2 linked regions of the Priestia megaterium genome follow. The protein of the gene in region 2 binds, or shares a complex with, the protein of the main gene of each other region. Links are inferred from orthologs where the notes say so. Each region holds a gene or a part of one and is shown on either strand. Other genes may lie near its edges.

Region 1 (9,674 bases), 2.8 Mb from region 2 along the record:
TGCTTGTTGTTTCAGAAAAAGGAATTTTCTTTTTGGAAGACCTTTTTAAAAAGTTTTCAACCGAAGAGTTGGAAATAATGTGGAAGCTTTTAAAGAAACTTTATAGCTTTGACGGGGAAGAACATGATGGATTTGAAGAAGAAGGCAACATCAAAATGGATGAAGATCACAATGAATTACAGTTGAGAGTGATAAGGGAGCTTGAAAGTCGAAGAGTTCAAGCAATTGATAATATAAAAAAGAACTTATAAAAATAAATTTGATAGGCTACTTTACTTTGAAGCATATCAATCCTTTTAATGATTTTCGAAATAAAGGATAAGGGAGAGCACTCATTATGTTTGAAATCAGTGATGAAACAGTACGATTAATTAACAAGACCTGTAGAGGAAAAAAGAATTTGAAATTAACCGTTGGCTATTTAACGGACAACCAATATGTTATCAAAATTTATAATGAAAGCGGTGAAATTGACTCATCCAAAAAATATCATTATGAAATTGGTTCTATTACTAAGACTTTTACTATATCGCTGCTATCAAAATACATATCTGAAAACAAGTTGACACTAAACGATTCTATACGAAAGTACATAAAAGAACTTAAGGAAGACACGTATTATCCTACATTGCTCCGCCTCGCTACTCACTCTTCTGGATATTCGGGAAGCTTACCTTTAAATAAACGGGAATATTTTAAAATAATTTTTAATTTGATTTTTGGCGGAAGTGATTTGAATAAAAATAATCCGTTACATATGGATTTTAACAAAATGAAGATGCTGATCGAAAAAAGTAAATTAAAAGAAGTAGATTATTCATGGAAGTATTCCAATTTCGGTATATCCCTTATTGGATACGTGTTGGGAATGATATCGGGCAAGGGGTATTGGGATACTATGAATGACTTTCTTCTTAATGAGCTTGGACTAAAGGATACTTGTTTAGGCGCTTCAAACGATAATCTACATGGCTATGACCGCAAAAATAATGATTGTGGCAACTGGCAGTGGGACAAGGGGAATTTTATATCACCTGCGGGCGCAGTATCCTCAACCGCTGATGATTTACTTAAATACGCAAAAATAAATATGGATGAAGATAAACCATATCTGTCTTTTTGTCATGAAAAATACGCCAATGGAACAAAGAAGTTTGATATGGGTCTTGGATGGTTGCTTTTAAAGAAAAACAATAATGTGGTATTGCACGGCGGTGGAACCGGATGCTTCAGCTCATTTTTAGGAATTGATAAAGAAAAGAAAGTTGCGTCCGTCGTTTTAGCTAATTATAAACTAGGTAGAAATAATGATGAACATATAGGGAGGTCTTTATTAGAAAGCCTGCAAAAGTCAAAAGATATATAAGGATGGAAGACAATTTGAAAGAATATGGCCGAATATGACCGACCTTCAAGAAGCATAGAATATGCTTCTTTTTTTGAGGAAACCGTGCTATTATCATTAAGGTTTGCAAGCAATAGAAGATTTTTGTCTTTCCGTACATTTTTTTGGTATAGTGTTAGAAATAAGGAGTGGGTAAGGTGGTTTTCACTGAATTTTTCCAGCAGTTTCCAGTAAAGGTTTTAACGGTAGGGCTGCTGATTGTACTTATCGTTTATTTTATTCGCAAATTCATTAAGCTTTTCTTTGATAAAACGAGCTTTTTAGATGAAAAACGAGAAGAGACGCTCATGCACTTTTCTAATCAGGTCACAAGAGTATTGGGGCTGGCTTTTTTCTTTATTTATGTGCTTAGCCATTTCTTTGACTTCGGAAAGATTCTCACTAGTTCGGTAGTGTTGGCCAGTGCCCTGGCAATAATCCTCCAGCATATCATCCGTGATTATATAATGGGACTGACTTACTTGTTTGAACGCCAGATCCACCACGGAGATTATGTTATTCTTAACGGAAACCGTCAAGGGAAAATAGAAGAAATTACAATGCGCTACTTAAAGATTCGTCAATATGACGGCTACCTCTATACCGTCTCATATAGCAACATTACGGAACTTCAGAATGGAACCCGAGGAAGACGCCGGGTAAATGAAAGTCTTATTCTCAACTACAGGCAAAACCCGGACGATGCCTTCAAAGTAATGGAGAAGGTAGCACAAACATGTAACGAAAAATATGGTCAATATTTGTTGAAAGATATGAATGGAATTCCTATAGAGGGCTTTCAATTCAATCAAATTACTGAACTGAACGTAGGTTTTAAAGGTCACCAATATTCATTATCAGGCCTTGTGAAGGAAGCTGATTTTGTAGAAGCGAGCCAAAAGGTGCGATATGAACTCGCAATGGCTGCCTACAAAAATGACCTAATGATGGCTGAAAGCTTCGAGACAAGCCATTAAAAATAAAACTCGTACCTTGTTTATATACAAGCTTTTATATGTAGGATAAAAACACCCTTGTGATTTTTCAAAAGGGTGTTTTTTATTTTTAAAAATATCTATTAAGTACTTCTCCAGTAAAGATTAATTCTCTGAAACAGAACAAATTAATTAGTACATCTAAATTCTTCTAGTAACATGGTAAAATTAAACAAATAACGTAAAAAGGTAAAGGGGGATTAACTATGGCGCAAAAATCTAATTATACAAAAATTAACTCCAAAATGTGGGATGAATGGGCTTCAGCGGGAGGAGAATGGTCATTAGCTATTAATCATCAAGATTTTGTAGATGCAACTCAAGGTAAGTTTGATATCTACTTAACACCTTGTAAGCCTGTTCCGCATAACTGGTTTATTCCATTTAAAAAAGCAAAAATATTGGGACTTGCTAGCGGAGGAGGACAGCAGTGCCCAGTCTTTGCAGCCCAACATGCGGAAGTTACGGTTTTTGACTACTCTGATAAGCAATTAGAATTAGAAAAAATGGTGTCCACTAGAGAAGGCTATTCTATTGAAATAGTTAAAGGGGATATGAGTAAGACATTTCCCTTTGAAGATGAGACGTTCGATATGATTTTTAACCCTGTATCAAACTGCTATATTCAAGATGTGGAACACGTTTGGCAAGAATGTTTTAGAGTTCTAAAAAAAGGTGGCGTTCTGCTATCTGGCTTTGCAAATCCTGCTCTTTATTTATTTGGAGAAGATGAAAAAGCATTACAAGTGGTTAATAAATTACCTTATGATGGAACTAAAAACACCGTAGAAAATGATGAAGAACTTATAAAAAATGGCGGTGTACAGTTTAGCCATTCATTAGAAACTCAAATTGGCGGACAACTAAAAGCTGGATTCACCTTACAAGACCTTTATGAAGATCATCATCACAAGGGGAAAATCACTGAATATATGCCTTGTTATATTGCAACTAAATCCATTAAATAATAGTGGGTTATCATATTGAATGAGCTACCTCAACTTTTTCCAATACGGCGTCATAGTAGAATAATGGCTCAAAAATAAGATGCCATGTTCACCGAGAGAAATGGCAGAAAAAGTGGGAGAGCCTTTAGAAAGAAACTTATCAGCTTATGTTTGGTTGAACAGATGCTTCAAAAGAATGAAATGGTCTACCTCCTATTCTTAATTACAGTATTTTTTGTCTTAATGTGAAAAAAAAGGGTAAATGTTCTAAGAATCACCTAAAAATAGGAGGAGATCAAATGAGAAAAGCGAAACAAGCTGTTGTAGCTTCTGCCGTAGGTTTAGCTGTGTTAGCGACGCCATTAGCTCTACCGAACTTAGGAGGTTCTGCAGGTTCCGCAGAAGCTGCAGAAGTTGGAGGAGACGTAACAGTTGATCCCGTAGCCATAGGACAAGCGATTGCAGATGCGGCTAAAACAGCCGACAATCGAAGTGGGTTCGTCAAGGGAGCAATGGAAAAAGCGTTTTTTGAATCGGGTCAACAATATAATGTAATGGTCATGAATTTGAGTCAAAGTTATAATTCAGATCAATTACAAGGTGTTCAGTATTTTGATACCGTAGATTATGATGGTATTACGTATGGAGTCTGGATATTTGAAGAAGGAACATTTATTAATGAAGGTGATGGAGGTTATGATAACTGGGCCTTCAGAGGCTGGTTTGAACGCACAGGAGATGACGAGAAAACAGTCAATTTTCATAGACCTTAACTAAAGATAACATAAGACTCCCATCAGGGAAGAGCATATGAAGAGCCTTTACCGCCATGGTAAAGGCTCTTCTCAATATTTGAAAGCCTGAGACCGGATGTTTATAAGCATGCAGAATAGAAATTTGTATATCATCTACAGCTTAAAAAGAGAAAAACTCCTGTTGCGTCTGAACAGGAGTTTTTCTCTTTGCATTAACAGAAGCCCGATCTCATTCTTTTTTCTCTTTTAGTGAGCAGGAAACTTATACTAATTCAACCTTAGTTTTTACTTTTGGTTTGTAAATATTCTTTTTGAAACATACACATTCTTATAGCGTTATGATAGCTTCCATCGACAAAAAATTCATCTTTTAACTCACCTTCGATAGAAAAACCGACCTTCTTATAGATATGAATTGCTTTTTCGTTTTCCTTGTCTACAATTAAGTAAAGTTTATGCATATTCAATACCGAAAAGGCATAATTCATTGCTAGATTTGTGGCAACCATGGCGTAACCATGACCTTGATATGTAGGGTCAATAATAATTTGAAACTCTGCTCTACGATGAATATAATCAATTTCGACCAATTCCACTAATCCAAGCATATCCCCGTCCTTTTCTAGTATGAACCGACGCTCACCTTGATCGTGAATATGTTTATCATATAAGTCCTGTAGCTCTACAAAAGCTTCATAAGGCTCTTCAAACCAATAAGACATAATATTTGCATCATTATTGAGTTCATGGACAAATTTTAAATCTTCTCTTTCCAAAGGACGTAACTTAAGTTCCTTATTCATTTCTCAAACCTCCATATTCTAGCATTACTTTAGCACTTTCCGTTTTAAATGTAAAAGTTGCTGTAGTTTTAAAAAATAACAAGACATAGTGCGATGTTTTACATATTTATTAAAAGAGCAATAGTATAATTTAAACATCTTGTAAGTGAAACTCATTAACTTTAAGGAGTATCTTATGAAAAAAGCAGTTGGTATTTTTATTATTTTACTGTGTTGTATAAACCAAAGGGTTGAGGCAGCTAATCAGCCTTCAGTAGAACCTATACATCATGAGATCTACGTTTCTCCTACAGGGGACGACAAAAACTTAGGTACTAAAAGCAAACCTTTTAGAACATTAAGAAAGGCAAGTGAAGCAGCTCCACCCGGAACTACGGTTTACATCAGAGGTGGCATTTATTACGAACAATTAATTATTAGCCGTTCAGGTACTAAACAAGAGCCTATTATTTTCAGGAACTATAAAAGTGAAAAGCCCCTTATTAGTGGAGAAAAAATAAAGCAGTCTACACAAATAGACTGCTTCTTAATTAATTATTTACCTGTTTCGGCAAAACGCTGAATACGCTCACCAATTTCATCACGGACACGTTGAAAGAATGCCCATTTCTCTTCATCTGTTCCTTCTGCTTTTGCAGGATCATCAAATCCCCAGTGTTCACGCTTCACATGAGGAGGTGTTACGGGGCAATGATCAGCTGCATGGCCACATAATGTAACCACTAAATCTGCATTATTTAAAATTTCAGGATCAATAATATCAGATGTTTGGTTTGAAATATCAACACCAGCTTCTTTCATTGCTTTTACAGCGTTAGGATTTAATCCATGAGCTTCTAATCCTGCACTGCGTACATCCCATTCATTGTTATTTAGATATTTTTTTGCCCATCCTTCAGCCATTTGGCTACGGCAAGAGTTACCTGTACATAAGAAATAAAGTGTTTTTTTAGACATGTGTAAAATCTCCTTTATGATGTGTTAAGAAATAATTGATAACCAAATATATAAACCAACAAGTGTAATAAACAATGTTGGGATGGTTAAGATAATACCTGTTTTAAAATAAGTTCCCCAAGAAATCTTAACTCCTTTTGTCGAGAGAACATGAAGCCATAAGAGCGTCGCTAGAGAGCCAATAGGTGTAATCTTTGGTCCTAGATCCGAACCAATGACATTTGCATAAATCAGAGCTTCTTTAATCGTACCTGTTGCAGAAGTTGCATCAATGGCCAAAGCATCAATCATCACGGTTGGCATGTTGTTCATAATCGATGAGAGAATGGCTGCAATAAATCCCATACCAATGGTTGCTGCAAATAATCCTTGATCAGCGGTTGTTTGAATAAGGCTTGCTAGTACTTCAGTTAGCCCCACATTGCGTAATCCATACACAACAACATACATACCAATCGAAAAGAAAACAATCGCCCACGGAGCTCCTGCTAACACTTTTCTCGTGTGAACAGCCGGGCTTTTTCTTGCTATTCCTAAGAATAAAATGGCAATAATACCTGCGATAATAGAAACTGGAACATTGAAGAACTCACCAATAAAGTAACCAAGAACTAAAATAAATAAAACGATTCCTGATAAACGGAACATTTTCATGTCTTTAATGGCCTCAACAGGTTTCTGTAAATCATCTAGATTGTATTTCTTAGGGATGCTTTTACGAAAATACAAATACAAGACAGTAATACTTGCCAAAAGTGAAAATAAATCTGGCACAATCATGCGTGAGGCAAATTCAGAAAAACGAATACCAAAGAAATCAGCTGATACAATGTTGACCAAGTTACTTACTACAAGAGGTAACGATGTTGTATCCGCAATGAATCCACTGGCGATAATAAAAGGAAAGACCATTTTATCTTCAAATTTGAGTGCCCGCACCATAGCAAGTACGATAGGTGTTAGAATTAAGGCTGCCCCATCATTAGCGAATAATGCGGCTACTACAGCTCCTAGGAGGGATACATATACAAACATGCGAACGCCATTACCTCCTGCAGCTCGTGCCATATGTAACGCTGCCCACTCAAAAAATCCAATTTCATCTAAAATTAAAGAAATAATAATAACTGCAATAAACGTTAACGTTGCGTTCCATACAATTTGAGTTACATCCAGCACGTCATGGAAATCAACCACACCTGCTAAAAGAGCTAAAACTGCGCCTCCACACGCTGACCAACCAATAGACAAGTTCTTTGGCTGCCAAATGACAAAAATCAATGTCACTAAGAAGATGAGGGAGGCTACTATAACTGATACCATTTTACAAACCTCCTACTATTAGCAACAACTAATGCGTAATCCTTGCTTTTCTAGTTCTTTTAATCGTCCATCTTCGCTTGGTAAAGATTCAAGTATATTAAGGACAAACTGATAATAGCCGTTTTCTTTATTTAATGAATAGAAAATCCAATGTCCTTGTCGTCTTTCCTTTACAAGTTCGATATCTCTTAATTTACGCAAGTGTTGGCTAATAGCCGGTTGACTTGCTTTATAAATTTCGACTAGCTCACAAACACAGCACTCGTTATTTTGGAGCAGTTTCATCATAGATAATCTTGTCTTATCGCCAAGCAGCTTCAGTATCTGTGCTGCTTTCTCCATTTCTATTTGTACTTTTACATCCAATCCAACTCACCTCCTTATTTCCAAATATAATTATATAAGTATTTGATTATACATTCAACAAAAATATACACTACTATTAAACAAAAAAATTTGATTAATGTCTTGATTTATCTAAATTTTCCAGATATGATGAATACATCAAAAAAAATTGATTTATAAAAGTGAGGGGAAAAGCAGTGAGAGTCAACAACTCTGGAAACTTATCGGTTACGTACTTTCGAGCCTATTTTCATTTAGTTATGAACACTCAAGGGATGAACTATAAGGAAGCACAAAGTCTAATCTTTCAGCGTTTTTTTCATCAAGATCCTACGTTAAGAGGGGAAACTACATACAGTAACTTTAAAAAAGCTGCCGAGAGCTTCGAACTTTAAATCAAAAAAAATTGATGAAGGAGAATGACAATGGAAACAGTCAAGGAAGGAAAGCACCCATTTAAACAGTACGAACAAAAATTTAAAGCTCTTGCTGATCAAAAGAGATTAGAAATTATGTATGAGCTCTGCCAGCGAGGACAGACATGCGTATGTGATCTAACTGAATTCTTTGGGATGTCTCAATCTAAACTTTCCTACCACTTAAAGATTTTATTAGAAGCAAACCTCATCACAAAAGAAACAAAAGGGACATGGAGTTATTATGATTTAAATGATAAAGAGGTGAACCACCTCTTATCAGAAGAACTATGCTGCTTGTTTAGAAAAGATACAAGTAAAAGCGGCCCATGCTCTTAATTTACTACATTCCAAATAATATTATTTAGCATGCGAAGGAGGAAGTGTAAATGAAATATGTTCACGTAGGAATTAATGTAACGAATCTAGAGGCGTCCATTAAGTTTTATCAAAAGGTATTTGGCGTTCGACCTGTAAAAACGAAAGTAGATTACGCTAAATTCTTGTTAGATGAACCCGGATTAAATTTCACCTTGAACGTACGTGACGATGTAAAAGGTAATCAAGTGAATCATTTCGGCTTCCAAGTAGAAACTCCTGAGGAGATTCATTCTCATAAATCACGACTAGAAAAAGAGGGGTTCTTTGCTCGTGAAGAAATAGATACGACCTGCTGCTATGCTGTGCAAGATAAGTTTTGGGTAACAGATCCTGACGGGAACGAGTGGGAGTTTTTTTATACGAAATCTGATAGTGAGGTTCATAAGACTGAGGATAGCGTTGGAGTGAATGAAAAGTCACCTGCAAGCAACTCATGTTGCTGATGCTTAAATGACAAAAAAGACAGGAAGAAGTAGACTCTTTCTGTCTTTTTTATTTAACATAAAATCGATTATGTTTAGGGGAGTTTTCTTGTTAAGACAGCTAACTGTAAGCATATATATTTTCTTGCTTATAATTAGAACTCGTTCCTATGCCAAAACTTGATTAGAATAGATAGAAATGAATGCTTATATGAACAATAGGTTTGATTGTATGTTAAATGTTAAAGGAATAAAGTGAGGGATTACCCTTAATTATTGAGACTCTTTTATTCCTTCTTCCTGCTTGCTTATGTAAGCATTGCCCCATTTCTCTAAAGATTTAAGTATTGGGATAAAACTTTCTCCAAGCTCTGTTAAATAATATAAAACTCTTTTAGGGTTATCGTTTGTTTCTTCTCTTTCTATTAATCCGTCTTTTTCCATATCGCGAAGCTGGAGTGTAAGAATGCGCTGAGTAATACCCGGTATTTCACGGCGCATTGCATTATAATACATAGGTGACTTTGATAACAAAGACAAAATAATGCCTTTCCATTTACCGCCCATAATGTGCATCGCTAATTCAATTGGACAGGCTTGCTTTACAGTTAACGTACAAGGGCCGTATTGATCGCTTTTAAACTCTGACATTTCCTCACCTCAATGGGGAGTAACAAATTTGTGCCTTCTTGTTACTCCTATTTTTTCTGATTACACTTATGATATCAAATAAATCAGAAGAAGGTGTATGAATTGGAATTTGTTCAAATCTCTGAACATGTTTATAGACTCACTTATGAAACCGTCGTTGGTATCCGAGTTAAGATCAATACATGGTACATAGTGGATGGTGAGGATGTTTATCTCATCGATACCGGAATGGAAGACTATGCATATGCGCAGTTGAATGCAGCAAAATCTTTAGGTATTCCCAAGAGTATCTTGC
Region 2 (9,586 bases):
GGCTGCAACACCTGGATTAGAAATCATGCCAGATCCCACAATCGATACTTTAGCCAGACCGCTTTCATGTTCAATACGCGTATACCCCAAAGTAGATTTATACTCTTTTAAGACGGCAAGAGCAGCTTCTACGTCTACAGTTTTAATAGAAAATGAGATAGAGAGGCGATTATTAGCCGTTACGTTTTGAATAATAATATCCACGTTTAACTGTTCTTTTGCTAATGCTGTAAAAATAGTAGAAAGAGTTTGTAACTCGTTGTTTAACCCTTCAATTGTCACCCGTGAAATATTATCTTCAAACGCAATTCCTCTTACGACTAAGTTTTGTTCCATTGAAACTTCCTCCTCAACAATCGTTCCATTCTCGTTTTCTAAGCTTGAACGCACTTCTAGCGGTACCTGATAATTTTTTGCAAACTCAACAGCGCGCGGATGCAGCACCCCTGCTCCTAAATTGGCTAATTCTAACATTTCGTCATATGAAATAGAATGAAGTTTACGAGCATCTTCTACGTAGCGCGGATCCGTCGTAAACACTCCTGTTACGTCTGTATAAATATCACATTTTGCAGCTTTTAGTGCCGCGGCAAGAGCTACTGCCGTCGTGTCAGAGCCGCCTCGACCTAATGTTGTAATGCTTCCATCTTCTGAACAGCCTTGGAATCCAGCTACTACTACGATTCGACCTCTATCTAATTGGCTTTGAATACGAGTCGTGTCAATGTGCTGGATTCGTGCATTGCTGTGAACTGCTTCTGTCTGGATACCAGCTTGCCAACCTGTTAGCGAAGTGGCTTCATGACCTTTGAATTGAAGAGCCATTGTTAACAGGGAAATCGTTACTTGTTCTCCAGTTGTAAGAAGCATATCCATTTCGCGTTTACTTGGACTGTCCGTAATATCACTTGCTAATTTCACCAGTGCATCTGTGGTTTTGCCCATTGCCGATACAACAACTACTACTTGGTTACCGCGCTCTGCTTCTTGAATAACACGGTTTGCTACATGTTGAATACGTTCAACAGAACCAACAGATGTTCCACCAAATTTTTGAACGATTAATGCCATAATTTTGTTCATTCCTTTTCAATAAATTTGCATATGCAGGATGATGAGAAGCTAAATTTTTTTACTCAGACAATAAAAAAAGCAATGAGATGAGCTCTCATTGCTTAACGAACGAAAATTATAAAACATAACCGTCCACTGCCGTGAGATAGCTCTCCAAGAATCTACATCTTGACAATCCTACGTTTATTCAACGCAGAACCAGCAATCATTACTATGAGGTAATGTTCACTTCGGCAAATTTCCCTTTCCGCATCGTTCATAAGGGCTCATACCCTTCCTGATGCGTACTGATTAAATTTGCACCTCTATCTTCACTTCATTTGATGAAGTGTCGTATGAAATTAGTTAATAGCTTATCAAATATTTTCTATTATTTCAAGACTATTTTTGCAATGTTTCATAAATTTTTTCAGCAATGTTCTGAGGAACACCTGAATTTCGAATATCTTCAATCGTTGCTTCTTTCAATTTTTTCACCGAACCAAAATGCTTTAACAAAGCTTTTTTACGCTTTTCTCCCACTCCCGGAATGTCGTCCAGAACTGACTGAAAAGCGGACTTAGAGCGCACTTGACGGTGGAAGGTAATCGCAAAGCGGTGAACTTCATCCTGAATTCGCTGAAGCAAATAAAATTCTTGACTATTGCGTTCAAGCGGTATGATTTGAGGAGGCTCACCAATCATCAGATTGGAGGTTCTGTGCTTATCATCTTTGACAAGACCTGCTGTAGGCACTAAAAGTCCCAATTCATTTTCGAGAACGTCCTGTACTGCAGCTAAATGCCCTTTGCCTCCATCTACAACAATTAAATCCGGAAGCGGAAGACCTTCTTTTAATGCTCTGGAATACCGTCTGCGAACGACTTCCCTCATGGAACTGTAATCATCTGGTCCCTTTACCGTCTTAATTTTATATTTGCGATATTCTTTCTTTTCCGGTTTCCCATCAACAAAAACAATCATCGCAGAAACTGGGTCTGTTCCTTGAATATTTGAGTTATCAAATGCTTCAATCCGATAAGGAGCGGCAATTCCAAGCTCTTCTCCTAACCGTTCAACTGCGCCAACTGTACGCTCTTCATCTCGTTCAATTAAATAGAATTTTTCACCGAGCGCAATTTTTGCATTTTTACACGCAAGTTCTACTAATTCTTTCTTTTTGCCTCGCTTTGGATGCTGAACCTCTACTTCTACTAACTTCTCAGCTAACTCTGCATCAATCGTTGCTGGAACCATCACTTCTTTTGGCTTAATATTTTTGGCATAAAACTGACCGATAAAAGTTAAGAAATCTTCTTCTGGCTCTTTATAAAAAGGAAACATAGAAACTTCTCGCTCAATTAATTTCCCTTGGCGAATAAAGAAAACTTGAACACACATCCAGCCTTTATCGTAAGAATAGCCAAACACATCTCGATTAACAAAATCATTAAACGTTACTTTTTGCTTTTCCATTGTCGCTTCGATATGAGCAATTTGATCTCGGTATTCTTTAGCCCGTTCAAAGTCAAGTTCTTCTGAAGCTTTTAACATTTTTTCAGTTAACTCTGTTTTGACATGCTCATATCCACCATTTAAAAACCGCGTGATATTTTCAATAATTTGTTTGTTTTGCTCTTCTTTTACCTCTTTTACGCAAGGAGCTAGACATTGCCCGATATGGTAATACAAACAAGGCCTATCTGGCATAGTGGAGCACTTTCTTAACGGATAAATGCGATCAAGAAGCCGCTTTGTTTCATTTGCTGCTTGAACATTAGGATAAGGACCGAAGTATTTCCCTTTATCTTTTTTTATTTTTCTTGTAATAACAAGTCGGGGCTGTTTTTCAGCTGTAATCTTAATAAACGGATAGCCCTTATCATCTTTAAGCATAATATTGTATTTTGGGTCATGCTTTTTAATTAAATTCATTTCTAAAATAAGCGCTTCTAAATTAGAAGATGTGACGATATATTCAAAGTCGACAATGTCGTTTACAAGTCGAAGCGTCTTTCCGTCATGAGATCCGGTAAAGTAGGAACGTACTCGATTTTTTAATACTTTTGCTTTTCCTACGTAAATGACCGTTCCATATTTATCTTTCATCAAGTAACAGCCGGGCTGATCCGGTAAAATAGCCAGCTTTTCTTTTAAATAATCGTTCATACTTTTCTCCTTCCTCTTCTCTTACTCTGTCCATCTATACAATCGCTTATGAAGCGTAACCTACATTCTTTCCTGTCTTAATACATGTACATAAGCTGGATTTATGGCGGTGTTCCTTACATCTAGTATAAAACAAACGAACGCATATTCGCTAAATAAAAGTATTCCCAAAAGAGAAAAAGTGGAGAAAAAGAAAAAAACCTAGCCTGAGCTAGGTTTTGACTTACGCGTGTTTATTAATTAATTCTGTTAATGCTTCTTTTGGTTGGAAACCAACTACTTGATCAACTTTCTCTCCATCTTTGAATAATACTAAAGTTGGGATACTCATAACACCAAATTTTCCAGCTGTTTCTTGATTTTCATCAACGTCTACTTTTACGATTTTAACTTTATCGTTAAGTTCGCCATCAATTTCTTCAAGAACTGGAGCAATCATTTTACAAGGGCCACACCATGGTGCCCAAAAGTCAACAAGCACTAGGCCTGATTTAATTTCATCTGTAAAGTTTTTATCTGTAGCATGTGCAATAGCCATTTTAATTCCTCCTAAATATATGCAATATCCAAATTCTACTCACAGTATATCACCTTCAAATAAGGTTTGCTAACTTTTTGCTTACATTTATACTGTTTATTCTCCGCTCTAGTTTGTACAATTTGCCTAAAAATATGCGTAGAAAATTTCGTTTCCCATGAGGCTGAGACCTGACTAAATGAATCCAAAGACGAACAAATAGTATACATGGGTTGAACCGCTTGCGACACCGCAGTTGATTTCCATGCAAGACTTCGCTTTTCTAGCAGGAGTCTTCGCCTTGCCCTCCAATCACCTGCTAGAAAGACCTACCCTGCGTTTACCCTAACAAAAAAACGAACCACTAATCAAAAATCTTGATCAACGGTTCGTTCTTCACTTCGTCTCAAATACTTTTGTCCGAGAATCTTACGCAGACTGTACTTTCAGCTTTTTAAATTCTTCCGTTAGCAGAGGCACTACTTCAAATAAATCTCCAACGATTCCGTAGTCAGCTACTTTAAAAATATTCGCTTCAGGATCTTTATTGATTGCAACAATAATTTTTGAATTTGACATACCTGCCAAATGCTGAATAGCACCTGAAATTCCGCAGGCAATGTATAAATCTGGTGTGACTACTTTGCCCGTCTGACCGATTTGAAGAGAATAGTCGCAGTAATCTGCATCGCACGCTCCGCGAGACGCTCCAACAGCTCCATTTAACACGTCCGCTAGTTCTTGGAGAGGTCCAAAACCTTCCGTGCTTTTTACACCTCGACCACCTGCAATCACGACTTTTGCTTCGGACAAATCAACCCCTTGCGTTGCTTTGCGTACGACTTCTTTTACAACAGTACGCAGGTTTTTGATTTCAACATTTAAATCCTCTACATCACCTGTACGCCCCTCATCTTTTGCAAGCGGTGAAATATTATTTGGACGAATCGTGACAAACGTAAAAGCATCGGTCATGATTTTCTTCTCAAATGCTTTACCAGAATAAATTGGGCGAGTGAAGACTACTTGATCCCCTCCCACTTCTACATCCGTCACATCCGAGATAAGTCCTTTGTCTAAGCGAGCTGCCAGTTTTGGCGCTAGATCTTTGCCAAGAGCCGTATGCCCAAATACGATAGCTTCAGGCTGTTCACTTTCAATGATGGCTAATAATGCCTGAGCGTAACCATCCGATGTGTAAGCAGCTAAATCTTCGTGCTCCGTCACAACAACTTTATCTGCTCCGTATGCAATAAGTTCTTCACTTAAAGATTTTACGTCCTTTCCTACTAACGCTGCAATAATTTCTCCCCCGTCAGCTACAGTAGACGCTGCGGAAATCGCTTCAAACGATACGTTTCGTAATCCCCCATCACGTGCTTCTCCAAGAACTAACACTTTGCGTCCCATTACAATACCCCCATTGTTTTGACTTTTGACTTATTAAATGACTTTTGCTTCCTTATGCAGTAAATTGACCAGCTCTGTTACTTGATCTTTTATATCTCCTTGTAATACGCGCCCCGCGTCTTTTTTCGGAGGTAAATAAATTTCAATTGTCTTTGTTTTTGCTTCTACATCATCTTCATCTAAATCTAAATCGTCTAATTCCACTTCAACCAACGGTTTCTTCTTCGCTTTCATAATCCCTGGAAGAGATGGATAGCGAGGCTCATTAAGTCCCTGCTGAGCTGTTACTAAAAGAGGAAGCGACGTTTCAATAACTTCCGAATCTCCTTCCACATCGCGTACAACCGTCACTTTTTCACCTTCAATATCCAGCTTTGTAATCGTTGTAATATAAGGGATTTCTAACTGTTCTGCTACGCGCGGTCCCACCTGGCCTGAACCTCCGTCAATCGCTACGTTTCCTGCTAAGATTAAATCAGGAGATTGCTCTTTTAAGTACTGTGCCAGCAGCCTAGAAGTCGTGTACTGATCGCCATCTTCTATGTCATCTTCCGTATTGATTAAAACCGCTTTATCTGCTCCCATAGCCAAAGCTGTTCGGAGTTCTTTTTCTGATTCTTCCCCTCCTACACTCACGACCGTAATCTCTCCGCCATGCTTTTCCTTTAGCTGAATAGCCTCTTCAACTGCATACTCATCGTAAGGATTAATAATAAATTCAGCTCCATCTTCAACAATTTGACCATTTTTTAGTGAAAGTTTCTCCTCTGTATCGAACGTTCTTTTTACTAACACATAAATATTCATTCAATTCCCCTCCTAAGCTTATTTTCCTAAAAATTTGGGCTGGCGCTTTTCAATAAAAGCGGCTACGCCTTCTTGAGCATCACGGCTTTTGAATACGCTTCCAAAAAATTGTGCTTCTTTTTTGATGCCGCTGTAATAAGCATCTGTTTTTACATGTTGAAGCAGCTGCAAAGTAGCTTTAACAGAGATTGGGCTTTTTTTGGCAATTTTTCTAGCAAGTAAAAATGTTTCATTGATAAGCTGACTTTCTTCAAAAGCTGCGTTTGCCAATCCTAACTCCACTGCCTCGCTGCCCGATATTGGATCACTTGTCAGCATCATCTCACAAGCCTTATGAACCCCTACATAACGAGGCAATCGCTGAGTTCCTCCAAACCCTGGTATAATTCCTAACTGAAGTTCAGGCAAGCCCAGCTTAGCATTTTCTGTTACCAAACGGATATGGCAGCTCATAGCAAGCTCTAATCCTCCGCCTAAAGCAGCTCCATGAATAGCTGCAATAACTGGTTTTGGGTAATTTTCAATATACTCAAAGAGCTCTTGGCCGTTAACAGCAAGTTTCTCGTAATCTTTTTCCTGCTGCAGTGATGTAAACTCTTTTATATCAGCTCCAGCACAAAAGAATTTCCCTTCGCCTTTAATGACGATAACCCTTGTCTCTTTGCTATCTTCTAAATGTTTTAAAACACTTGAAAGATCTTTTAATAAATCTTGAGACAAAGCGTTAGCAGGTTGTCTATTCAACGTAATGAAGCTTATTGCATCAACAGTTTCAACCTGGATAATCTCCATTTGTTTCCCCCACCCTTTCTTTCTATTTTCATTACCTTGCGCTTCTCCCCTCGCAAGGGAGCAGCAGGCTCACTTACGATTATGAGCCGCTGCAGCCGTTTAACAGCAGGGAATGGACTTTATCTACCGATTCTATTAGACCATATCGATGATCGTTCATTACCCATGTTGTGACAGTTTCATCAATCGTTCCAAAAATCATCTGTCGCGCAAGACGAATATCTATATTTTCAGAAAACTCACCCGTTTCGATTCCTGTCTGTAAAATAGAATCAATGAGAGTCAGATAATCTTTTAATACATCGTTAATTTTCAATCTTAAATCTTTGTTCGATTGACGCAGTTCAAGCTGTGTCACTGTAGCTAAATGATGATCCTCCGCTAGAAACGAAAAATGCTTGTCAATTAATACGTGAAGTTTTTCTGCCGCAGTTTCAATTCCCGCCAGTTCTTCATAAATTTTTTCTACAAACTGTCCCATCTTCTCTTGAAATAAGGAAATCAAGACATCTTCTTTGTTTTTAAAATATAAATATATCGTACCGTCTGCAACTCCAGCCTGCTTAGCAATTTTAGAAACCTGAGCATTGTGGTATCCGTTTTCTGCTATTACTACTACAGCTGCATCGATAATCTGCTTATACTTTGGCTTATTTCTTCTCAATCTTATACGCTCCTTTAAAATATGAATGATTATTCATTCATATCTTTATAATAAAGAAACCGCAAGTATCTGTCAATTATGTTTCAGCAAAAAAATCAAAGGCGACGATCGATTACGTCGCCTTTTTATGCTTTTCATTTTCTTCTTCAATCAGCGCTCGTCGCAGAATCTTCCCGACCGCTGTTTTTGGAAGCTCATTTCGAAATTCATAAAGGCGCGGAACTTTATAAGCAGCTAAATACTTTCTAGAAAACTCATTTAACTCTTCTTCAGTACATCTTACACCATTTTTTAATACAATGTAAGCCTTCACTGTTTCTCCTCTATATGGGTCAGGAACACCTACCACTACAGCTTCTTGAATTTTTTCATGCTCATATAATACTTCTTCAACTTCTCGAGGATAGATATTATATCCCCCGGCAATAATAATATCTTTCTTTCGATCTACTACATAAAAATAACCTTTATCATCCATATAGCCAACATCACCTGTTAGCAACCACCCGTCTCGCATAACAGCCTCCGTTTCTTCAGGCTGCTTCCAATATCCTTTCATGACCTGAGGACCTTTAACCGCAATTTCTCCTACTTCGCTTACAGCAGCTTCTTTACCTGTTTCAAACGAGAGAATTTTGGCATCTGTGTCTGGCCAAGGCACTCCAATGCTTCCTGGTATTCTCTCTTTCCAAAGAAAATTAGCATGAGTAACAGGAGAGGTTTCCGTCAATCCATATCCTTCCACTAGTTTACCTCCAGTGAGCTTTTCAAACTGCTCCTGCACTTCCACAGGAAGAGGAGCCGAACCGCTCATACATGAATCAATAGAAGATAGGTTGTATTTTGCTAAATCAGGATGGTTTAATAATGCGATGTAAATTGTCGGAGCACCTGGAAATAAAGTAGGCTGCTGCTTATGAATGGTTTTGAGCGTCGTTTTTGCATCAAATTTAGGCAGAAGCACCATCTCGTAGTTTTGCAAAACCGATAGAACCAGAACCGTTGTTAAACCATACACATGAAAAAACGGGATAATTCCAAGCACTTTTTCTTCTCCATGCTTGCAGCGGTATAACCAATGTGAACACATCGTTGCATTGGCTACCAAGTTTTTATGAGTAAGCATGACTCCTTTTGGAAAACCTGTTGTTCCCCCGGTGTATTGCAAAATCGCGATATCTTCGTCTGAAATTCCCTCAGCATTACATACTGCTGGAGAGGATTCACTTATAATGCGTTTAAATAAATGAGTAGTCTCCGTATGACTCACATCCACGCTTATCTTCTGCTGTTTGCGCTGAATAAATGGATAAATTATGTTTTTGGGAAATGGGAGATAGTCTTGAATAGAGGTGATGACTACGTGTTTTACACTTGTTAACGCTTTCATTTTTACTACACGCGGATATAGCAAATCGAGTGCAATAATCATGGTCGCTTCTGAATCATTCAGCTGATACTCTAACTCCCTTTCCGTATACAAAGGGTTTGTTTGAACGACTACTCCTCCGGCAAGAAGAACTGCATAAAAGGAAATGACAGCTTGAGGGCAATTTGGAAGCATAATGGCTACTCTATCCCCTTTTTTTAATCCCAGTTCAATAAGGTAAGATGACAGTTTCAAAGAATCTTGATGCAGTTGGGAAAACGTCATTTTTTTCCCTAGAAAATAGATTGCGTTTTTTTTAGGGGCTTTTTGAACTGCTTCTTCAAAAAGCTGTGCTAAATTTTTTTGCTCATAATGAAGCGTAGCAGATATTTCCTCTGGGTATTGAGAAAGCCATATCTTTTCGGTGGATTCCACACGTATCCTCTCCCTCAAAAAAATAAAAAATTAGAATTTTCTAATTAAAATTATAGTTCATTCTTTTTTTAGATGCAATCGTTATTGAATGTTCTCTTTCCTGTCTAATCACTCTTTCATCCTGCAGCGTAATAAATAAAAATTGGATTTATCCCTGTACATTATCCGAATTTTTTGTATATAATAAAAATTAGATTTTTTTTAAGGAGCTGTATGAATTGATAACAACATTGACTAAAGGACCGTTCAAAGCAGATCACGTTGGAAGCTTTTTGCGTCCTGAGCGTATCAAGCAAGCACGATTACAGGTAGAAAACGGGGAAATGACAAAGAAACAGCTTCGAGCAATTGAAGATGAAGAAATTAGTAA

What was found.
Region 1: the proteins of trxA (region 2) and arsC are in contact, whole or in part, in an NMR structure (PDB 2IPA), measured with the Bacillus subtilis proteins. The link is inferred for Priestia megaterium from one-to-one orthologs.

The regions. Positions count from the first base shown.
Region 1 is NZ_CP023317.1:1,711,478-1,721,151, forward strand. Bases 4,131-6,963 are described here. They hold arsC (arsenate reductase (thioredoxin)), read right to left. Parts: upstream 5,842-6,963; coding sequence 5,419-5,841; downstream 4,131-5,418. Other genes in these bases: speG (spermidine N1-acetyltransferase), read right to left, coding at 4,360-4,884; CEQ83_RS08600 (DUF1565 domain-containing protein), read left to right, coding at 5,060-5,446; CEQ83_RS08610 (arsenical efflux pump membrane protein ArsB), read right to left, coding at 5,866-6,963. In the rest of the region: CEQ83_RS08565 (MarR family winged helix-turn-helix transcriptional regulator), read left to right, coding at 1-251; CEQ83_RS08570 (serine hydrolase domain-containing protein), read left to right, coding at 338-1,366; CEQ83_RS08575 (mechanosensitive ion channel family protein), read left to right, coding at 1,543-2,361; CEQ83_RS08580 (class I SAM-dependent methyltransferase), read left to right, coding at 2,586-3,347; CEQ83_RS08590 (stress protein), read left to right, coding at 3,626-4,099; more of CEQ83_RS08610, read right to left, coding at 6,964-7,164; CEQ83_RS08615 (ArsR/SmtB family transcription factor), read right to left, coding at 7,183-7,530; CEQ83_RS08620 (ArsR/SmtB family transcription factor), read left to right, coding at 7,935-8,264; CEQ83_RS08625 (ArsI/CadI family heavy metal resistance metalloenzyme), read left to right, coding at 8,315-8,749; CEQ83_RS08630 (winged helix-turn-helix transcriptional regulator), read right to left, coding at 9,002-9,379; CEQ83_RS08635 (MBL fold metallo-hydrolase), read left to right, coding at 9,482-9,674. UniProt on the Bacillus subtilis protein: Catalyzes the reduction of arsenate [As(V)] to arsenite [As(III)]. In vitro, can dephosphorylate para-nitrophenyl phosphate (pNPP).
Region 2 is NZ_CP023317.1:4,477,586-4,487,171, forward strand. What follows is about bases 2,104-4,848. They hold trxA (thioredoxin), read right to left. Parts: upstream 3,761-4,848; coding sequence 3,446-3,760; downstream 2,104-3,445. Other genes in these bases: uvrC (excinuclease ABC subunit UvrC), read right to left, coding at 2,104-3,222; CEQ83_RS22960 (electron transfer flavoprotein subunit alpha/FixB family protein), read right to left, coding at 4,169-4,848. Also shown: CEQ83_RS22945 (aspartate kinase), read right to left, coding at 1-1,071; more of uvrC, read right to left, coding at 1,456-2,103; more of CEQ83_RS22960, read right to left, coding at 4,849-5,149; CEQ83_RS22965 (electron transfer flavoprotein subunit beta/FixA family protein), read right to left, coding at 5,183-5,956; CEQ83_RS22970 (enoyl-CoA hydratase), read right to left, coding at 5,975-6,748; CEQ83_RS22975 (fatty acid metabolism transcriptional regulator FadR), read right to left, coding at 6,828-7,412; CEQ83_RS22980 (AMP-binding protein), read right to left, coding at 7,525-9,216; CEQ83_RS22985 (5-methyltetrahydropteroyltriglutamate--homocysteine S-methyltransferase), read left to right, coding at 9,435-9,586. UniProt on the Bacillus subtilis protein: Participates in various redox reactions through the reversible oxidation of its active center dithiol to a disulfide and catalyzes dithiol-disulfide exchange reactions.